Regions from separate parts of the Pantoea sp. LS15 genome, predicted to be linked through region 1. Evidence: predicted binding sites of a transcription regulator. Region 1 holds the regulator's gene; each other region holds the start of a gene.

What was found. Region 1 encodes Fur, which represses iron uptake genes when iron is present. Its sites were predicted from a motif close to ATAATAATGAGAACNACTATCAA; they were not measured.
Region 2: exbB (tol-pal system-associated acyl-CoA thioesterase) is a predicted target of Fur. The motif match lies at 4,244-4,266, and genes of this name have one in related genera.
Region 3: fepD (Fe(3+)-siderophore ABC transporter permease) is a predicted target of Fur. The motif match lies at 1,552-1,574, and genes of this name have one in related genera.

The regions. Positions count from the first base shown of each region.
Region 1 is NZ_JAAVXA010000021.1:21,494-28,290, forward strand. It holds gene glnS (glutamine--tRNA ligase) at 1-1,381, shown strand, start outside; gene chiP (chitoporin ChiP) at 1,830-3,227, shown strand; gene chiQ (ChiQ/YbfN family lipoprotein) at 3,243-3,572, shown strand; gene fur (ferric iron uptake transcriptional regulator) at 3,680-4,126, opposite strand; gene fldA (flavodoxin FldA) at 4,417-4,947, opposite strand; gene ybfE (LexA regulated protein) at 5,103-5,390, opposite strand; gene ybfF (esterase) at 5,519-6,292, opposite strand; gene seqA (replication initiation negative regulator SeqA) at 6,476-6,797, shown strand, end outside.
Region 2 is NZ_JAAVXA010000019.1:37,349-44,145, forward strand. It holds gene yqhD (alcohol dehydrogenase) at 1-944, opposite strand, end outside; gene HED65_RS20700 (AraC family transcriptional regulator) at 1,140-2,039, shown strand; gene yghB (DedA family general envelope maintenance protein YghB) at 2,086-2,745, opposite strand; gene metC (cystathionine beta-lyase) at 2,889-4,076, opposite strand; gene exbB (tol-pal system-associated acyl-CoA thioesterase) at 4,328-5,059, shown strand; gene exbD (TonB system transport protein ExbD) at 5,064-5,489, shown strand; gene HED65_RS20725 (cytoplasmic protein) at 5,533-5,982, opposite strand; gene HED65_RS20730 (hypothetical protein) at 5,984-6,388, opposite strand; gene HED65_RS20735 (ESA_00282 family adhesion-associated protein) at 6,492-6,797, shown strand, end outside.
Region 3 is NZ_JAAVXA010000003.1:320,844-327,640, reverse strand. It holds gene fepB (Fe2+-enterobactin ABC transporter substrate-binding protein) at 1-187, shown strand, start outside; gene entS (enterobactin transporter EntS) at 234-1,481, opposite strand; gene fepD (Fe(3+)-siderophore ABC transporter permease) at 1,590-2,594, shown strand; gene fepG (iron-enterobactin ABC transporter permease) at 2,591-3,583, shown strand; gene fepC (iron-enterobactin ABC transporter ATP-binding protein) at 3,580-4,380, shown strand; gene entF (enterobactin non-ribosomal peptide synthetase EntF) at 4,441-6,797, opposite strand, start outside.

The DNA of each region.
Region 1 (6,797 bases):
CATCTGCTACTCCTCTGATTATTTTGATCAGCTGTATGCCTATGCGGTAGAGCTGATTAACAAAGGTCTGGCGTACGTCGACGAGCTGTCTGCCGATGAGATCCGTGAATACCGCGGCTCGCTGACCGCGCCGGGCAAAAACAGCCCATACCGCGATCGCAGCGTGGAAGAGAACCTGGCGCTGTTTGAAAAAATGCGTGCCGGTGGTTTCGAAGAAGGCAAAGCCTGTCTGCGTGCCAAAATCGACATGGCATCTCCGTTCATCGTGATGCGCGACCCGGTGCTGTACCGCATTAAGTTTGCGGAACATCACCAGACCGGTAACAAGTGGTGCATCTACCCGATGTACGACTTTACCCACTGCATCAGCGATGCGCTGGAAGGCATTACTCACTCTCTGTGTACGCTGGAGTTCCAGGACAACCGTCGTCTGTACGACTGGGTACTGGATAACATCACTATCCCTGTGCATCCACGTCAGTACGAGTTCTCTCGTCTGAATCTGGAATACACCGTGATGTCCAAGCGTAAGCTGAACCTGCTGGTGACCGACAAGCACGTTGAAGGCTGGGACGATCCGCGTATGCCGACCATCTCTGGTCTGCGTCGTCGTGGTTACACCGCGGCTTCTATTCGTGAGTTCTGCAAACGCATCGGTGTGACTAAGCAGGATAACACCATTGAAATGGCGTCTCTGGAATCCTGCATTCGTGAAGATCTCAACGAAAACGCACCGCGCGCAATGGCGGTTATCGACCCAGTGAAACTGGTTATCGAAAACTACCCGCAGGGTGAAAGCGAGCTGGTGTCCATGCCTAACCATCCGAGTAAACCGGAAATGGGTAGCCGTGACGTACCGTTCAGCGCTGAAATCTGGATCGATCGTGCTGACTTCCGCGAAGAAGCGAACAAGCAGTACAAGCGCCTGGTATTGGGTAAAGAGGTGCGTCTGCGTAATGCCTACGTCATCAAGGCCGAGCGCGTAGAGAAAGATGCGGAAGGTAATATCACTACCATCTTCTGTTCTTATGATGCTGAAACCCTGAGCAAAGATCCAGCAGATGGCCGCAAAGTGAAAGGCGTTATCCATTGGGTAAGCGCTGCACACGCGCTGCCTGTTGAAATTCGCCTGTACGATCGTCTGTTCAGTGTCCCTAACCCTGGTGCTGCCGAAGACTTCCTGGCGACGATCAACCCGGAATCTCTGGTGATTAAACAGGGTTATGCCGAGCCGTCTTTAAAAGCGGCTGAAGCGGGTAAAGCGTTCCAGTTCGAACGCGAAGGTTATTTCTGCCTGGATAGCCGTTACAGCACGGCGGAAAAACCGGTGTTTAACCGTACTGTTGGTCTGCGTGACACCTGGGCTAAGATCGGCGAATAATATTGCCATTCTGGTCAATGAGAGACAAACGCCGCGATAAGCGGCGTTTTTTTATTTAACGATCAGGCCATTAACGCGCAGCTCAAATAAAGTATGTGCGAAATTCAGGTCAATGAGGTGCTACTTATTTTACTCAAAAAAAGTTTCAATATTTACGAATAGCCTTAAGGACAAAAAATACACAGAATAAACGGTCGACGCAGCCTCAAAATACGCGTTATTCCCTGTAAATCCTCGCATTGGCACAGATGTTACAAATCACTACCAATTATGTGCACTTCGTCATAATCCTGACTTTTGCTCGCTGAAAAGCATTGATAATTCGCGTCGCGAAAAATAACCTAAAGGCGGTAGTTAATTCGAGGGTATTTCTAACTACCCCTGACCATTAGGTCTTTTATATTTTTCGCCGTTTAAGGCGTTTTAATTCGTCAAAGAGGAATAATCTATGCGTACGTTCAGTGGCAAACGTAGTGCGCTGGCGCTGGCTATTGCCGGTGTGACAGCAATGTCGGGTCTGGTGATTGCACCAGAGGCGAAGGCAGCAGGTTTTATTGATGACTCAACCCTAACAGGGGGGATCTACTACTGGCAGCGTGAGCGTGATCGTAAAGACGTCACTGAAGATAAATACAAAACCAACCTTTCTCACTCCACCTGGAACGCCAATCTGGATTTCCAGTCTGGTTATGCTGCCGATATGTTTGGTCTGGATATTGCTGCATTCACGGCAATTGAAATGGCAGAAAACGGCGACAGTGCCCACCCGAACGAAATCGCATTCTCCTCCAGTAATAAAGCCTATAAAGAAGACTGGTCAGGAGATAAAAGCGGTATCAGCCTGTATAAGGCAGCAGCGAAATTCAAATACGGCCCGGTATGGGCGCGCGGTGGTTATATTCAGCCAACCGGTCAGACATTGTTAGCACCACACTGGAGCTTTATGCCGGGTACTTACCAGGGGGCGGAAGCGGGTGCCAACTTTGATTACGGTGATGCAGGTGCGTTGAGCTTCTCCTATATGTGGACCAACGAGTACAAAGCACCATGGCACATTGAAATGGACAAGTTCTACCAGAACGATAAGAAAACCAAAGTAGATTATCTCCATTCACTGGGTGCTAAATACGACTTTAAAAACGACCTGGTACTTGAGGCGGCATTCGGCCAGGCTCAAGGTTACATCGATCAGTACTTTGCCAAGGCCAGCTATAAATTTGATATCGCGGGTAGCCCGCTGAGCACCAGCTACCAGTTCTACGGTACGCGCGACAAAGTCAGTAATGGTGGCGTCAATGATATCTATGACGGCACCGCGTGGTTGCAGGCTCTCACCTTCGGCTACAAAGTCGGTCAGGTCGATTTGCGCCTGGAAGGAACATGGGTGAAGGCAGAAGGGCAGCAGGGGTACTTCCTGCAGCGTATGACCCCAACCTATGCATCGTCTAACGGTCGTCTTGATATCTGGTGGGATAACCGCTCTGACTTCAACGCCGACGGCGAAAAAGCGGTGTTCTTCGGTGCAATGTATGACCTGAAAAACTGGAATCTGCCTGGCTGGGCGGTGGGTGCATCGTACGCTTATGCCTGGGATGCAAAACCTGCAGATATGGCCACACCGGATGCTTACTACGATCCAAACTATCGCCTGAAAGAGTCTTCTTACAGCCTGGATGCCATCTATACCCTGCAGGACGGCCGCGCCAAAGGCACGATGTTCAAACTGCACTTCACCCAGTATGACAATCACTCCGACATTCCAAGCTATGCGGGTGGTTACGGCAACATCTTCCAGGATGAGCGTGACGTGAAATTCATGGTTATCGCTCCATTCACCATCTTCTAATGGAGACTGAACATGATGAAAAATATCGTAATCGTCGCGTTGCTGGCTGCGGGGCTGGTGGGGTGTGCGCAGGAGCAGGCACCGAAAGAGGACTCGCGTCTTAAAGAGGCGTATAGCGCCTGCATCAACACGGCGGAAGGTTCACCGGAGAAGATCGAAGCCTGTCAGAGTGTGCTGAATGTGCTGAAGAAAGAGAAGGCACATGAGCAGTTCGCCACACAGGAAAACGTTCGCGTGATGGATTACCAGGCCTGTATTCAGGCACGTAAAACCGGAAACGATCAGGAAGTGGCGAAGCGTTGCGACCAGATCTGGAAAGAGATCCGCAGTAACAACAGCAAATAATTTGCTGTCATCATGCCCGGTAGCACAACGCTACCGGGCTTTTTTGCGTCAAATAGCAGGCAAAAAAAAGCCAACCTTGCGGCTGGCTCAGAGTATGAAAGCTTGAGTTATTTAGCGTCGTGCGCGTGATCGTCTTCGCGGCAATCACCTTCAGCACAGTGACCATACAGGTACAGGCTGTGGTTGGTCAGGCGGATGCCATGACGAGCCGCAATTTCACGCTGACGCGCTTCGATGGAGTCATCGCTAAATTCAATGACCTTGCCACAGTCGAGGCAGATCAGGTGATCGTGGTGCTGTTGCTGGGTCAGTTCGAATACAGATTTACCGCCTTCGAAATTATGACGGGTAACAATGCCCGCGTCATCAAACTGGTTCAGCACGCGATAGACGGTAGCGAGCCCAATTTCTTCACCCATGTCAATAAGGCGTTTATAAAGGTCTTCCGCACTGACATGGTGATTGTCTGGACCCTGAAGCACTTCAAGGATTTTTAACCGAGGAAGCGTAACTTTCAGGCCAGCCTTCTTTAATGCGGTATTGTTGTCAGTCATGCGGAATCTGTCCTGTTGCTAAACGAATCACTTCTGTAGGAAGTGACAGAAAATGCACCTTGGATAATGCGTCTCATTATAGAACTGCCATGTCTAAATGAAAACAGCAAGTCTCAGGCAAAATATGCTTATAAAAATGGGGTATCACCGACAAACTTGCTCAATAGAAACCACATTTTATCAGGGAGACATTGTACAGGTCTGGGCGAAAAAGTTAAAAGATTGTAGCAATTAATTTAATCGGTACGACCTGAGGCTCGGGCGCAACCGCAGTTGCGCCACGATAAAAATCAAGCGTTAAGAATATCATCCAGGTGCAGTTCTTCACGGATCTGCTTAACCCATTTCTCAACGCGTTCTGCGGTCAGTTCTGGCTGGCGGTCTTCGTCGATGGCCAGACCCACGAAATGATCATCATCAGCCAGGCCTTTAGAGGCTTCAAAGTGGTAGCCCGCCGTTGGCCAGTGGCCGACGATAACCGCACCATTTGGCTCAATGATGTCGCGGATGGTACCCAGCGCATCACAGAAATATTCCGCGTAGTCTTCCTGATCGCCACAGCCAAACAGGGCAACCAGCTTGCCGTTGAAATCAACTTCTTCCAGCGTCGGGAAGAAATCATCCCAGTCGCACTGGGCTTCACCGTAGTACCAGGTTGGAATACCCAGCAGCAGAATGTCATAGCCTTCGAGATCTTCTTTGCTGCTCTTGGCGATGTCATGCACATCAGCAACGTCTTTACCGAGCTGTTTTTGAATGTTTTTTGCGATGTTTTCGGTATTGCCGGTATCACTGCCGAAGAAAATGCCGATGATTGCCATGAGTAAAATAACCTCTTGAAACTTAATAGTATGGTGGCGCAATTCGGCCACGGATAAGGGCAATAATAGCAGAACTGGCAACCCTGCGGAAACAGCTATCGCGCAGGACTGCACTCTGTGCTACATGAAAAAGGTGATAAAGGGGATTTTCAGACTTATGCCTGGCTGCGCAATGTCTCAAGTTGAGCGATCAACATCTCTTCAATGAGCTCGCTGCGGCTGATATTACGCGCCTCAGCCAGCTCGTTAAGCGCATCGACGGCGTCGGCGTTGAGCTTCAGTTCGACACGCTTAAGCCCACGATTTTTATCGCGTTTAAGCTGATTGCGTTTATTGATACGCAGCTGTTCATCGCGCGAAAGCGGATTCGTTTTCGGTCGTCCCGGGCGACGCTCATTCGCGAACAGATCTAGTGTCGTACGGTCCGTTTGTTCTTTGGCCATGATTCTGAGACTTCGGGGGAAACAAGCCGCCCTGCTAATGCCCGGGCGATAAGCGCGCCATCATACATCACCAAAAACGGCACGCCAACGACTGGAAGCCTGCAGCCTTCCAGTCGCTCTCTTTTTAATCAATTTGCAGTATCAGCAAGATAGCGGCGAATGGCGCGCAATACGGCGTCAGGTTTTTCCGCGTGAACCCAGTGTCCAGCCCCGGCGATGACATGGGCACGAGCCTGCGGGAATTGTGCCAGCAATGCGTCGCGGTACGCGTCGGTGACGTAAGGCGAGTTGCCGCCACGAATAAAGAGGGTAGAGTGTGGCCAGGTAGGTACCGTTTCCCAGCCTACGATATTGTTGTACTGCTCCCAGAGCACTGGCACGTTAAAACGCCATTGTCCGTCAACAAATGACTTCAGCAGGAACTGCACGACACCTTCTTCATCAAGATGCTCACGCATGACGGCAGCCGCTTGTTGACGCGTTGCGGCACCAGCCGCTGTTACCGCGTTGATCGCCGCGAAAATTTCGTCATGGCGGCGAACGTCGTAATCCACCGGAGCAACATCGATCACCACCAGACCCTGAATTCTCTCAGGTGCCAGCGCCGTCAGGGCCATCACCGCTTTACCGCCCATTGAATGCCCGATGAGGGTTACTTTTTGCAGGTTGTTGGCATCCAGCGTATCCAGCAGATCCTGCGCCATTGCCGCGTAGGTCATCTCTTCTGAGCGCTCTGAAAGGCCGTGATTGCGCATGTCGACTTGCAAAATGTCGTGATCGCTAACCAGATCGCGCGCCAGGACGCCCAGGTTATCCAGGCTGCCAAAAAGTCCGTGAACCAGTACGATGGGAGAATTATTGTTCGGCGATTGTGCAGTTTGCGCTCGGGTATTCAATTTCATGGCAAAGTTCTTTTTTTACGTATGTCAGGTTAGGGTATCATGTTGACCATTCTGCCGCCCGGCTGCAAGGTTCCAGTTTAATCTGACTTTTGCCGCCAACCTGGTTTGACGCTATCCGCTGTTGGGATTTGACCTTATAATCCCAATGACTTGTATTCAGATAAGATATCGCACTGGATTAAGATGAAAACAATCGAAGTTGATGACGAACTCTATCAGTATATTGCCAGCCAGACGCGGCATATCGGGGAGAGTGCGTCCGACATTTTACGGCGTATGCTTAAAATTTCCGCCGTTTCACAGCCTGTCACCCCAGTTACCAAAGATGTCGTGTCTCAGCCGAGCGTTGTTGCACAAGTAAAACCTGCCGTGACACCGGCAAAAGATAAAGTGCGGGCGATGCGCGAGCTGCTGCTGTCCGATGAATATGCGGAGCAAAAAAAGGCGGTTAACCGCTTTATGCTGGTGCTGTCTACACTCTACTCACTGGATAACAAAGCGTTTG
Region 2 (6,797 bases), on a different contig from region 1:
GTAATGTTCCACACGCGCTCAGCGTACTGCAGCAGTTTGGCGCGTTTGGTATCACGTTTTTCGTTCCACAGCGCAGGCAGAACAACGGCCAGCGTCTGAGCGTGATCCAGACCGTGCATTGCCGTCAGTTCGTGGCCCAGCATATGGGTTGCCCAGTCCTGAGGTACACCCGCACCGATCAGGCCATTAAGCGCCTGCGTTGCCGCCCACATCACATTGGCGCGAACATCGTAGTTTTCTGGCTCTTTCAGCGCTTTCGGACCTTCTTCAACCAGCGTCAGTAGAATGCCTTCCGCGAAGCGATCCTGAATTTTGGCATCTACCGGGTAGGTCACGTACTGCTCCACGGTATGCACAAAGGCGTCGACCACTCCGTTAGCCACCTGACGTGCAGGCAGAGTGTAGGTGTAAACCGGGTCGAGGATGGCGAAAACAGGCTGAACATGTTCGTTCATAAAGGCCTGCTTATCACCCGTAGTTTTGCGGGAGATCACGGCACCTTTGTTGGATTCAGAGCCCGTGGCTGGCAGAGTCAGTACGGAGCCCATCGGGATAGCGCTTTTCACGTCGCTGCCACGGGTTTCCAGGATATGCCATGGGTCGATACCGTCAGCGTAATGTGCCGCCGCGGCGATGAATTTGGTTCCGTCCAGCACTGAGCCACCGCCAACGGCCAGCAGGAAGGTGATGTTCTCTTCGCGGGCGATTTTCACTGCGTTCATCAGCGTTTCGTAAGACGGGTTTGGTTCAATGCCGCCGAATTCGCGCACGTCCAGACCTTCCAGGGCACTGTAAACCTGATCCAGCACGCCGGTTTTTTTCACGCTGCCGCCACCGTAGGTGATCAGTACGCGGGCGTCAGCAGGGATCTGTGCGCGCAACTCGGCAATAGCGCCTTTACCAAACAGAATGCGGGTTGGGGTGTGGAGATTAAAGTTGTTCATTGCTCGTTCCCTTATGTGGGTGAAAAATCGTGGTGGCGCAGAAGGCTACCTGATGCTGCACATTGTGGCTGTCCGGGGCTATCCTCTCAATGCACATTCCTGCCGATGTCTTGCCCATTTCTACAGAGCGCTGGAGAAAGTGCGGAAAAGCACGCACACTATCAACGTCGGAAACCGTACCCGGAGTAACGTAACATGAACCGTGAAGCGATCTGTCATCAGCTCACAATGCAGATTAAGAGATTGATAGATAATGAAAATGGTGTCAGCAATTTGCTGCCGGACATTCGCCTGCTCTACGGTACCCAACCCGGGACGCGTACGCCGGTCATGTATCAGCCCGGCATCGTTTTTCTCTTTTCAGGCCATAAAATTGGCTATATCAATGAACGTGTTTTCCGTTACGACACAAATGAATACCTGCTGCTGACAGTACCTTTACCCTTTGAATGTGAAACTTTCGCGACAGAGGCCGTTCCGCTGGCAGGTATTCGCGTCAATGTCGATATTCTTCAGTTGCAGGAGCTGCTGATGGAGATTGGTGAAGACGAGCTTTTCCAGCCATCAATGGCATCAAGCGGGATTAACTCCGCGACATTATCTGAAGAGATCCTCTGTGCCATTGAGCGTCTGCTGGACGTGATGGAAAGGCCGCTGGATGCACGAATTCTCGGCAAGCAGATTATCCGCGAGATCCTCTACCATGTACTGCTGGGGCCGGGTGGGGGGGCCTTACTTGCGCTGGTGAGCCGACAGACCCACTTCAGCCTGATAAGCCGCGTGCTAAAACGTATTGAAAGTCAGTACACGGAAAACCTGAGCGTCGACCAACTCGCTGCAGAAGCGAATATGAGTGTCTCGGCGTTTCACCATAATTTTAAGTCGGTCACCAGCACTTCACCGCTGCAATACCTCAAAACCTACCGTCTGCATAAGGCGCGGATGCTGATGATCCACGATGGTATGAAGGCCAGCGCGGCGGCGATGCGGGTGGGCTATGAAAGTGCATCGCAGTTCAGTCGGGAATTTAAGCGCTACTTCGGCGTCACGCCGGGGGAAGATGCGTCACGTATCAGAACCATGCAGGGAGCGTGAAGGGGAAGCGTAGGCCGGGTAAGCGGTAGCGCCACCCGGCTTTTGTTTATGCACTGCAGTACTTTTTCTTAATCACTACCGCAATGGTCCCTACCAGCCCTGCCACCAGCAGGAAAATCGGCAGCACCATCAGAAAGGTCATCACCTGATCTTCGTGGTGTTTCACGAACGGGATCATATTCAGCGCGTAGCCGAGCGTCGTGACCACACCAACCCACAACAGGGCGCTCAGCCAGTTGAAGAACTGGAAGCGGCGGTTCGACAGACCAGAAATGCCTGCCATTGTTGGCAGAAGCGTGCGAACAAACGCCAAAAAACGCCCGGCCAGCAGTGCCAGCAGGCCGTGCCGATCAAACATGCAGGTCGCACGTTGATGATATTTATGCGGTAACTGCGCCAGCCAGCTTTTCACGACGCGCGTGTTCCCAAGCCAGCGGCCCTGCAAATAGCTCAGCCAGCAACCCAGACTGGCTGCGGAAGTGAGGATCACCATCGTTGGCGTGAAGTCCATGACACCTTTGCCGATTAACGCCCCGGCAAGTAAAAGCAAACTGTCACCGGGTAAAAATGACGCTGGCAGTAATCCATTTTCCAGAAACAGAGTCGCGAACATCACGAAATAGACGATACCTAAGACGTGAGGGTCCGCCAGCGCGGCAAAATCGTGTTGCCAGAGCGCTGCGATAATATCTTGAATAACAGCCATGGACTTTCCTGTGGAACAGCAGATATAGAGCTATTGTACTCCTTTATTTGCGCTTCGGGTTTGATCCCGGGCGCAACTAATGCGGACTTTTCTGGTGGCAATGTTCACAAAAACGTCCAGGGAGTACATTTTCAGCCAGCACTCTACACGATACGTTCAAACCCTGCTGTTAAATCCGCAATTAAATCGTCTGCATTTTCTAAACCGATATGCAGTCGAATCAGAGTTCCGCTGAAGTCCACTTCGCCGCCGGGACGTAAAGCCGCAATCTGCTCCGGTTGGTTAGGCAGGATCAGGGATTCAAAGCCGCCCCAGGAGTAGGCCATGCTGAAGAGGGTAAAATTATCCAGATAGTTTGCCAGTTCGTCATTATCCAGCCGTTTTTTAAGAACGAATGAGAACAAACCGCTACTCCCCGTAAAGTCACGTTGCCAGTATTCATGGCCTTTGCTGCCCGGTAACGCAGGATGGTTGACGCGTTCAACCTGCGGGTGTTGCGCCAGCCATTCGGCTATTTTCAGGCTGCTTTCGTGATGCTGACGCAGGCGCACACCCAGTGTACGGATCCCGCGGCTGGTCATGTAGGCGGTGTCCGCATCCACCATTTGCCCCATCAGGTAGGCATTTTCACGCAGTTGATCCCAGCAGCGTGCATTGGATACCGCAGTGCCAATCATGCCGTCAGAATGGCCAATCAGGTATTTGGTCGCCGCCTGAATCGAGATATCAATGTCGAATTCCAGTGCTTTAAACAACACGCCAGCCGCCCACGTGTTGTCGATCATGATGATCGCCTCTGGCGCTTTGCTGCGAACCGCTTTCACGATTGCCGGGACGTCGTGGACTTCCATGGTGATAGACCCTGGAGATTCCAGGAACACAATGCGCGTGTTTGGCTGAATAAGTTCAGCGATGCCTTCACCGATCAGCGGGTCGAACCAACCGGTTGTTACGCCGAGCTTACTGAGGATTTTGGTGCAGAAGTCCTGGCTGGGTTCATAGGCGGTGTTGGTCATCAGGATATGATCGCCTTGTTCCACAAACGCCAGAATAGTATTGGCGACGGCTGCCGCCCCACACGGGAACAGCGCACAGCCCACGCCGCCTTCCAGTTCGCACATGGCCTCCTGGAGTGAAAAATGGGTTAGCGTGCCACGACGACCATAAAAAAGTCCGCCTTTTGCGCGGTTACGCGTGGCGATTTTTTTCTCCTCAATGGTATCAAATACCAGTGAGGAGGCTCGTTGAATCACGCTATTGACCGATCCCTGAGTGTATTTCTTGCTGCGTCCAGCCTGTACCAGCGTGGTATCAAGATGCTTCTTTGTCATGTTCGCTAACCCTGTTTTTATACGTCTGGACGTCCAGACTACCACGATTGTAAAAAACTGCACCCGGATGCTTATCGAATAAGCAGAAAATATTAGCAAAAAACCGCATAAGAAATTTTTACTGCGTAAGCGCAAGGAAAGTGAGCGAAAATTACGGCACCATGTAAATACTAATGAGAACTACTATCAATTCGACGACGTTTTGATATTATTACGTTCAGATTTTGTGATTTGCGTCCTGGAGATACAGAGTGGGTAATAATTTGATGCAGACGGATCTCTCCGTTTGGGGCATGTATCAACATGCTGACATCGTGGTTAAGATTGTGATGATCGGCCTGATTCTGGCGTCCGTTGTCACCTGGGCTATCTTCTTCAGCAAGAGTGCTGAGCTGCTTGCACAGAAGCGTCGCCTTAAGCGGGAGCAACAGCAACTGGCTGAAGCCCGCTCTCTGGATCAGGCTTCAGATATGACCTCATCCTTCCACGTAAAAAGCCTGACCACCCTGTTAGTTAATGAAGCTCAGAATGAGCTGGAACTTTCCGCTGGCAGTGAAGATAACGAAGGTATTAAAGAACGTACCGGCTTCCGTCTGGAGCGTCGTGTTGCTGCTGTTGGTCGACATATGGGCCGTGGCAATGGTTATCTGGCGACGATCGGTGCGATCTCTCCTTTCATCGGGCTTTTCGGTACGGTCTGGGGCATCATGAACAGCTTTATCGGTATCGCGCAGTCTCAAACTACCAACCTTGCGGTGGTTGCGCCGGGTATCGCGGAAGCGCTGCTGGCGACGGCGATCGGTCTGGTTGCCGCAATCCCGGCTGTGGTTATCTACAACATCTTCGCGCGTATGATTGGCAGTTACAAAGCTACTCTCGGTGATGTTGCCGCGCAGGTTCTGTTGCTGCAAAGTCGCGATCTTGATTTGAATGCCAGCTCGGTTAAGCCGGTGCATGCGGCATCTAAACTGCGCGCAGGTTGATGCTATGGCGATGCGTCTGAACGAAAATCTGGACGATAACGGCGAAATGCATGAAATCAACGTAACGCCGTTTATCGACGTTATGCTGGTTCTGCTGATTATCTTCATGGTGGCTGCGCCGCTGGCGACGGTGGATGTGAAGGTGAATCTACCCGCTTCTTCCAGCCAGCCGCAGCCGCGCCCGGAGAAGCCAATCTATATCTCGGTAAAAGCGGATAAATCCATGTTCCTCGGGAACGACCCGGTGACGGCCGACTCAGTCATCCCGGCGCTGGATCAGCTCACTGGCGGCAAGAAGGACACCACGGTTTTCTTCCGTGCGGATAAAACCGTCGATTATGAAACCATGATGAAGGTAATGGACACACTGCATCAGGCGGGTTATCTGAAGATAGGACTGGTCGGCGAAGAGAAAGCGGCCTCGAAGTGATAAAGAAGCTGGCGAAAGCCGGCTTTTTTTTTGGTCTGTCGGTTTATGTTTTTTTGTTATCTGTCGGTGCGGTAGGGGAAGTTGCCAGCGCATCCTCATCAAGCGCAACGCAGGTGACGTTTGAGGTACGGTACTCACCGTCTGACAGCTTGCGCGTCAGACGCAGGGTGGCGATTTCTCTGGCAAGCAGGTACTGATAATTGGCCTCGAGACGTCCGAGAAGCTTCTCTTTCAGTTCTGGCCGCTGTTCAATGATGGCGTTCATCACCGCACCGTAAATTTCTTCTTTCACCTGTAGCGGATAAATTTCGCGGCGATTCTGCCATTTCAGACGGACCAGTGTGGCCGGGATCGATACCAGGTCTTGTGTAATACGCGTCATCTCGGTATTTTTTGTGGTTCGCAGTGCCTCGAGATTTTGCTTTAAGATAAATTCATCACTTTTTTTATCATCTAAAGTCAAATAAACGTCGTTGTTTTTAATTTCTTTCACGTTAATCTTCCCCCAGGTTATAAAAAATTGGGTTGTTTTTTTCGCGCGTAATTAAATTAAGCCAAATTTCATTGCCCGCTTCATTAATTTCTTCAGTTTTCTCGGCCATTATTTGACTTAGTTTCTGGGCATCTATTTCACCTTCGGCTTGCAGGTCATTCAACAGATGGACAAAGGCTTCAATTTTTATAGCGCGAAATAAGCGGTCCTTTATATGGCGATCGTGCTCTTCCAGCAACATATTACGTGATTTCCCAGTTTGGGAAACGCCAATTAATATGTCAGGCTCGAAATCGGAGAGCTTTCTTTTTCCCTGAGTGAAACTCGCCTCTTTTTCTGCTTCCGCGGGGTGCTGTTCCACAGACGCAATGTGGTACTTAGCCGGGACGAGATAGTCGGGCAGCATTTTTAATTTCCTTTAATTTCAACAGGGTGGGGTTGGTAAAGGCGTGAGATTCGTTGACAATATCATGAGGCAATTTTAAAATCAAAAAAAATGGAGCCTACCCATGAACAGCATCTTTTACACGGTCATCACATTACTATTACTGACCGCTGGTGTTCTTTTATTGATGCAGGAATTCAATAAAACGAAAGTGTCGAAAGACATCAGTGAACCACCGCAACCTGAGCGGATGACAAAAGAGGAAGGGGAAGATCATTTCTCCGTATTGATGAACTCAGTAACGCCTGTTTGGTACTGGCGAGTGAACCATGAATATATCGACTTTTTGCATGCGACAATTAAACGCATGAAAATGTCGGAAATTAATGATACGCCCGGACTGTTTGAGGCACAGCGTCGCTGCAGCGAC
Region 3 (6,797 bases), on a different contig from region 1:
CGGCGAAGGGTTGTTTGTGTTTGCCGGTGACCAGAAAGATGTCGACGCGATTTACGCCAATCCGCTGCTGGCGCATCTGCCTGCGGTGGAGAACAAACGCGTCTGGGCACTGGGCACAGAGACGTTCCGCCTGGATTATTACAGTGCGATGTTGGTTTTAGACAGACTGAATACAATGTTTAAGTAGGCATTAACCCTCCCTCTCCCTGTGGGAGAGGGCTGGGGTGAGGGCATCACGCCGCACCGTCGTTTAACACAACCTCCTGCCTGAACCGCCGCAACTCCACCAATACCACCAGCAAAATCGCGCCAAGTATCGCTAAGGCAAACCCGCTGCTGCTCGCCGACGCCACCGGGGTCATCATTGCCCCCAGCCCACCAAGGATCGCCGCACCAATTGCATCCCCCGTTACGTTCTGTGCCGTCCACAGGCCATTAATTCGCCCCAGCATCCCTTCCGGTGTCTGGGTCTGAATCAGGGTATATTGCAGCAGCGAACTGATAGCACTCAACCAGCCGAAGAGCACCAGACAAATCACGCCCAACGCCCACACCGGCATCAGGCTGAAGAAACCAATGGCGATAAACGAGGCCAGCGTGGCAAGCAGCATAATCAGCCCCGGGCGTACACTCTGTGCCAGATTACCACTGGTCAGCGCGCCACACGCCGCACCAAGCGGAATGGCGGCGTAGAGAATGCCAATCTCCGAGGCGCTCATCTGCCACTCTCCCGCCAGTGCCGGGTACAGCACGCGCACGGCGCTGGCCATCGTCAGCAGGCCGCCGAGCAGCGCAATCCCGCCAATCAGCGGGTTGCTGAACAGGAAACGAATAGCGGCCATCAGAGATTTCAGTGGATGTTCACGCGGCTGCGACGGAGGTGGCAGCAGCGGCAGGCGCAGCAACGTCAGCGTGGTGATGAAGGTTCCCGCTGCCGCCAGGCCATAGTTCCACGCCACGTTGCCGGTCGCCAGCAGCAGACCGCCGACCATCGGCGAAATCACCGAACCCAGACGCACGGTCAGCATGGTAATGGCTCCCGCCTGCATCAGGTTTTCACGCCCCACCAGCGCGGGGGTGGCAGCCAGCAGTGCCGTTACCCCTAGCGAGGCAAAAAAGCCGTCCCACAACCCGAGGGCGTAAATTGCCACAAGCGACGGCTCCGGCAGCATGGCGTTCAGACACAAGCCAATAAACCCCACGCCGCAGGTACCGCGCGCCAGCAGGATCAGTTTTTTACGCTCGTAGCGGTCTGCCAGTACACCTCCCACCATCAGGCCAATAAACATCGCCCCGCCGGTTAAGGTGACGGATAACCCCACCAGCCAGCTGGAGTGTGTCATGGTCTGGATCTGTACCGGCACGGCAACGCCGAGCAGGCCGAGAGATAAAATAGAAATAAAGCGGGCGATAAAAACTGCCCGATATGCCGGGTGTGTTTTAAGCAGGCTGAGGTTGAGCAGCCAGGATTTTTGATTCATGACAAAGCCTTGAGTGTAATTCTACCCATTCAATGGGTGCACATGCTAACATAGCCAAATAAGATAGATAACGATAATCACTATCATTATCAAATCATGGATGTTGCTATGTCGTTTTCCTCCTCTTCGGTGCGCGCCATTGTCGTGCCCGTTTTATTGCTGCTGTTGATCCTTGCGATTGCACTCAGCCTGCTGGTCGGCGCGAAACCGCTACCCGCATCTGTTATTGTCGACGCGCTTTCCGGCACCTGCCAAAGTGCCGACTGCACCATCGTGCTCGATGCCCGCTTTCCCCGTACCCTTGCCGGGCTCCTGGCCGGTGGCGCGCTGGGTCTCGCGGGTGCTCTGATGCAAACCCTCACCCGTAACCCGCTGGCCGACCCCGGTATTCTGGGCGTTAACAGCGGCGCCAGTTTTGCCATTGTGCTCGGCGCGGCCATGTTCGGGTTAACGTCAGCGTCTGAACAGCTGGTGATGGCCTTTTGCGGCGCACTGGTGGCCTCGCTGGTCGTGGCCTTTACCGGCAGCCAGGGCGGCGGGCAACTCAGCCCGGTACGTCTGACCCTTGCGGGTGTCGCGCTCGCCGCGGTGCTGGAAGGGTTATCCAACGGCATCGCCCTGCTCAACCCGGACGTTTACGACCAGTTGCGCTTCTGGCAGGCCGGTTCGCTGGATATCCGTACGCTGGAAACCTTAAAGGTGGTGGTGCTCCCGGTGATCATCGCTGCCGCCGTCGCGCTGTTTTTAAGCCGGGCGCTGAATAGCCTGAGTCTGGGCAGCGATACCGCCACTGCGCTTGGTAACCGGGTTGCACGTACCCAACTTATTGGTCTTCTTGCCATTACCGTCCTGTGCGGCAGTGCAACGGCGGTAGTCGGCCCGATCGCCTTTATCGGCCTGATGATGCCGCATATGGCACGCTGGCTGGTGGGGGCAGATCACCGCTGGTCACTGCCGGTCACGCTTCTTGCAACGCCTGCCCTGCTGCTGTTTGCCGATATCCTGGGACGTTTGCTGGTACCCGGCGAGCTGCGCGTCTCAGTAGTCAGCGCCTTTATCGGCGCGCCAGTGCTGATCTTCCTGGTGCGACGTAAACGCGGAGGTGGCGCATGATGGCCCCATCCCGTCGTTTAGTAACCTGCCTCTCCCTGCTGGTTATCACCATTTTGATACTGTCAGTCTGGAGCCTGCGCAGCGGTGCGATATTGCTTGATTTCAGCCAGGTCTTTGATGCGCTAACTGGCAGCGCACCGCGCAATGTCACGCTGGTAGTAACGGAATGGCGCCTGCCGCGCGTGGCGATGGCCATTCTGGTGGGTGCTGCACTAGGTATTAGCGGCGCGATTTTCCAGTCACTGATGCGCAACCCGCTCGGCAGCCCGGACGTGATGGGCCTCAATACCGGTGCCTGGAGCGGCGTGCTGGTGGCAATGGTGCTGTTTGGTCAGCATCTGACGGCCATTACCTTTACCGCCATGGCCGGCGGCATTCTGACCTCGCTGATTATCTGGGCGCTTGCCTGGCGTAACGGTATCGATACCTTTCGTCTGATCATCATCGGCATCGGCGTACGTGCAATGCTGATGGCGTTTAATACCTGGCTGTTGTTGCAGGCGTCACTGGAAACCGCGCTGTCTGCGGGACTGTGGTACGCCGGCTCCCTGAATGGCCTGACATGGGGCAAAACGTGGCCTGCAGCGCCGCTGATTATATTGATGTTTATCGGTGCTCTGCTGCTGGTGCGCCGCATGCGCCTGCTGGAGATGGGCGATGACAGTGCCTGTGCGCTGGGTGTGAGTGTTGAACGTTCGCGCCTGATGCTGATGCTGATCGCCGTCTTGCTGACCGCTGCGGCGGCGGCGATTGCCGGGCCAATCTCCTTTATCGCCCTGGTGGCCCCGCATATTGCCCGGCGTCTTAGTGGCACTGCGCGCTGGGGCTTAACCCAGGCGGCGCTGTGTGGAGCATTGTTATTGCTGGCCGCCGATCTCTGCGCCCAACAGCTGTTTATGCCTTATCAACTTCCGGTGGGTGTCGTGACCGTCAGCCTCGGCGGGATTTACCTCATCGTCTTGTTAGTTCAGGAGTCACGCAAGAAATGACTGACATAGCTTCCCGCTTGCGCGGCGACAACTTAACCCTGGGTTACGGCAAAAAAATCATTGCCCGTGACTTAACCGTTACCATTCCGGACGGCCACTTTACGGCGATTATCGGCCCGAACGGCTGCGGAAAATCGACCCTGTTGCGTACCCTCAGCCGTTTGATGACGCCAGTTGAAGGCAGCGTGTACCTCGACGGCGAACACATCCAGCACTTCGCCAGCAAAGAAGTGGCCAGGCGCATCGGGCTGCTGGCGCAAAACGCCACTACGCCGGGCGATATCACGGTGCAGGAGCTGGTCTCTCGCGGACGCTACCCGCATCAACCGCTGTTTACCCGCTGGCGTAAAGAGGATGACGAGGCGGTGACCCGCGCGATGCAGGCGACGGGCATTACCGATCTCGCCCGGCAAAGTGTGGATACCCTCTCCGGTGGGCAGCGCCAGCGCGCGTGGATCGCGATGGTGCTGGCGCAGGAGACTTCCATCATGCTGCTGGACGAGCCGACAACCTGGCTGGACATCAGCCATCAGATTGATTTGCTGGAATTGCTGAGCGATCTCAACCGCACGCGAGGGTACACCCTGGCGGCGGTGCTGCACGATTTAAACCAAGCCTGCCGCTACGCCACGCATCTGATTGCGCTGCGGGATGGCGAAATTGTGGCGCAGGGCGCACCAGGAGAGATTGTGACGCCGGAGCTGATCGAGCAGATCTACGGTATGCGCTGCATGATTATTGACGATCCGGTGGCGGGAACGCCGCTGGTGGTGCCGTTAGGCAAGCGTGCGGTCTGATGCCCTCACCCCGGCCCTCTCCCACAGGGAGAGGGAGCAACCCCTCCCCCCTTCAGGTCGTTACCCCAGGATTTCCTTCAACACCGGTCCTATCTTCTCAAACGCCTGCGGTGAAATGATATCCACGTGGGCGCAATCCTGGTAATGCACCTCCAGTTCACCGACCCACGGCGCCCAGGCCACCTGCGGATCCAGCGTTCTGGTGCGCTCGGCAACAAACAGCGTCGCTTTGCCGTCAAAGCGTGAACTGTACGCCGTTGTTAACAGCCGCACGGCATCGGCGTAGTTGCCTTCAATGGCATTAAACAGCTCACTTGAACCCTGCCCCTGCTGCGCGGCGATAAACGCCTGACGCTCGCGCTCAATTTCCGCCAACACTTCCGGGTCGAGGCCGTTGGCCTCTTTCTCCGCCCAGTTTTGCGTTTCCGGCGGCCAGGTATCCAGCAGGCCGAGGAACGCCACCTCTTCACCCTGATCGCGGAGACGGGCGGCAATGCCCTGAGCCAGCGTACCGCCGAGTGAATAGCCGAACAGGTAATACGGCCCCTGCGGCTGCTGGGCCCGCAGCGTCGTCAGGTGATGCTCGATCACACCATCCAGATCGGCGCACTGCTGCATCGGCCCGTCCGGGCGCGGCGACTGAATACCTACGATAGACCAGCGCGGGCGAAGGTAGCGCGCCAGCACGCTGAACTGCCAGGCAAAACCGGACGCGGGGTGGAAACAGAACAGCGTCGGGCCATCGCTTTCACGCAGCGGCAGAAGGGTTTCATACCCCAGACGCTGCGCCTGCTCGTCACTCATCTGTGAATCCAGCAGCACGCTAAGCTTGCTCACCGTCGACGCAACCATAATCTGCCCCGGCGTCACCTTGCGGTCGAATGCGCGGCTTAGCTGTGCCGCCAGGCGCATCGCCAGCAGCGAGTGTCCTCCGAGGGCGAAGAAATCGGCTTCGATATCATTCACCTCGCAACCCAGTAGCGCAGAAAACGCCTGCGCGACGGCAACTTCGGTGCCCGTCTCCGGCGCGCGGCCGGAAGTTTTACTGGTGAGATCTGGCAGCGGCAGCGCCTTGCGGTCAAGCTTGCCGTTCGCACTTAACGGCAGCGCACTGATTTGCAGAAGCACCACCGGCACCATATGCGGCGGAAGCTGCGTTTTAAGTGATTCCAGCAAGGCATCGCGATCCAGCGGCAAACCGGATTCGGAGACAACATACCCCACCAGCTGACGGGCATCCCCACCCGTTGCCGCCGCCTGGTTGAACACACAGGCGTGCGCCACAGCCTGAGCCACGTCCGGCAGCGAGAGCATCGCCCGGTCAATTTCACCCAGCTCAATACGCTGCCCGCGAATTTTCAGTTGATCATCGCTGCGGCCTAAATACTCCACCGCGCCGTTATCCAGCCAGCGGGCGACGTCACCGGTGCGGTACATACGTTCACCTGGCGCGAACGGGTCAGCGATAAAGCGGCTGGCAGTCAGATCAGGACGACCCAGATACCCCTGCGCCAGCTGAATACCGGTGAGATAGAGATCGCCTGCCACCCCAAACGGCACCGGGCGCATCATCGCATCCAGAATGCGCAGCCCCGTGTTCCACACCGGGAAGCCAATTGGCACGCTGTTGCCGTCCACCGCCGCCAGTTCAGGGCCATACGCCGGATACCAACTGACATCCACAGCCGCTTCAGTCGGGCCGTAGAGGTTATGTAGCGGCGCATGGGTTAGTTGCTCCCATTCCCGGCACAGCGCCGTAGGCAGGGCTTCACCGCTGCAGAATACCTGCTTAAGCGACTGACAACAGTCGACGTTCTCCGGCGTCAGCGAGGCGACAAATGCCGCCAGCATCGACGGTACAAAGTGGGTGGTGGTCACACCGTGTTGTGCGAAGAAGGTCTGCATCGCCTGCGGATCACGATGTGCTTCCGGCTCGGCCATTACCAGTTTCGCCCCGGCAATAAACGGCCACCAGAATTCCCACACCGAGACATCAAAACTGCAAGGCGTTTTCTGTGCCACCACGTCGCTGGCGTCCAGCGGGTAGTGATCCTGCATCCACTTCAGGCGGTTTACGATGGCAGTATGTCCAACCATCACCCCTTTCGGGCGGCCAGTGGAGCCAGAGGTAAAGATGATGTACGCCGTCTGCTCCGGCTTCGCCAGGCGCAGCGGTTCAACCTCCGCAGCCGGTAATAGTGTGTTGTAACTAAACGCAGTTATCGGCAGATCGCTAAAGCGCGGAAGCTGCTCGTTGGTGGTGATAAGCAGCGATGGCTTCGCATCCTCCAGCATCATCCGCAAACGATCGTCCGGGTAACCGGTATCCAGTGGCAGCCAGGCAGCACCCGCTTCCACAATGCCGTGCAGCGCCAGCGTCAAAAACACGGAGCGTGGTAAGGCCACCGCCACGCTGT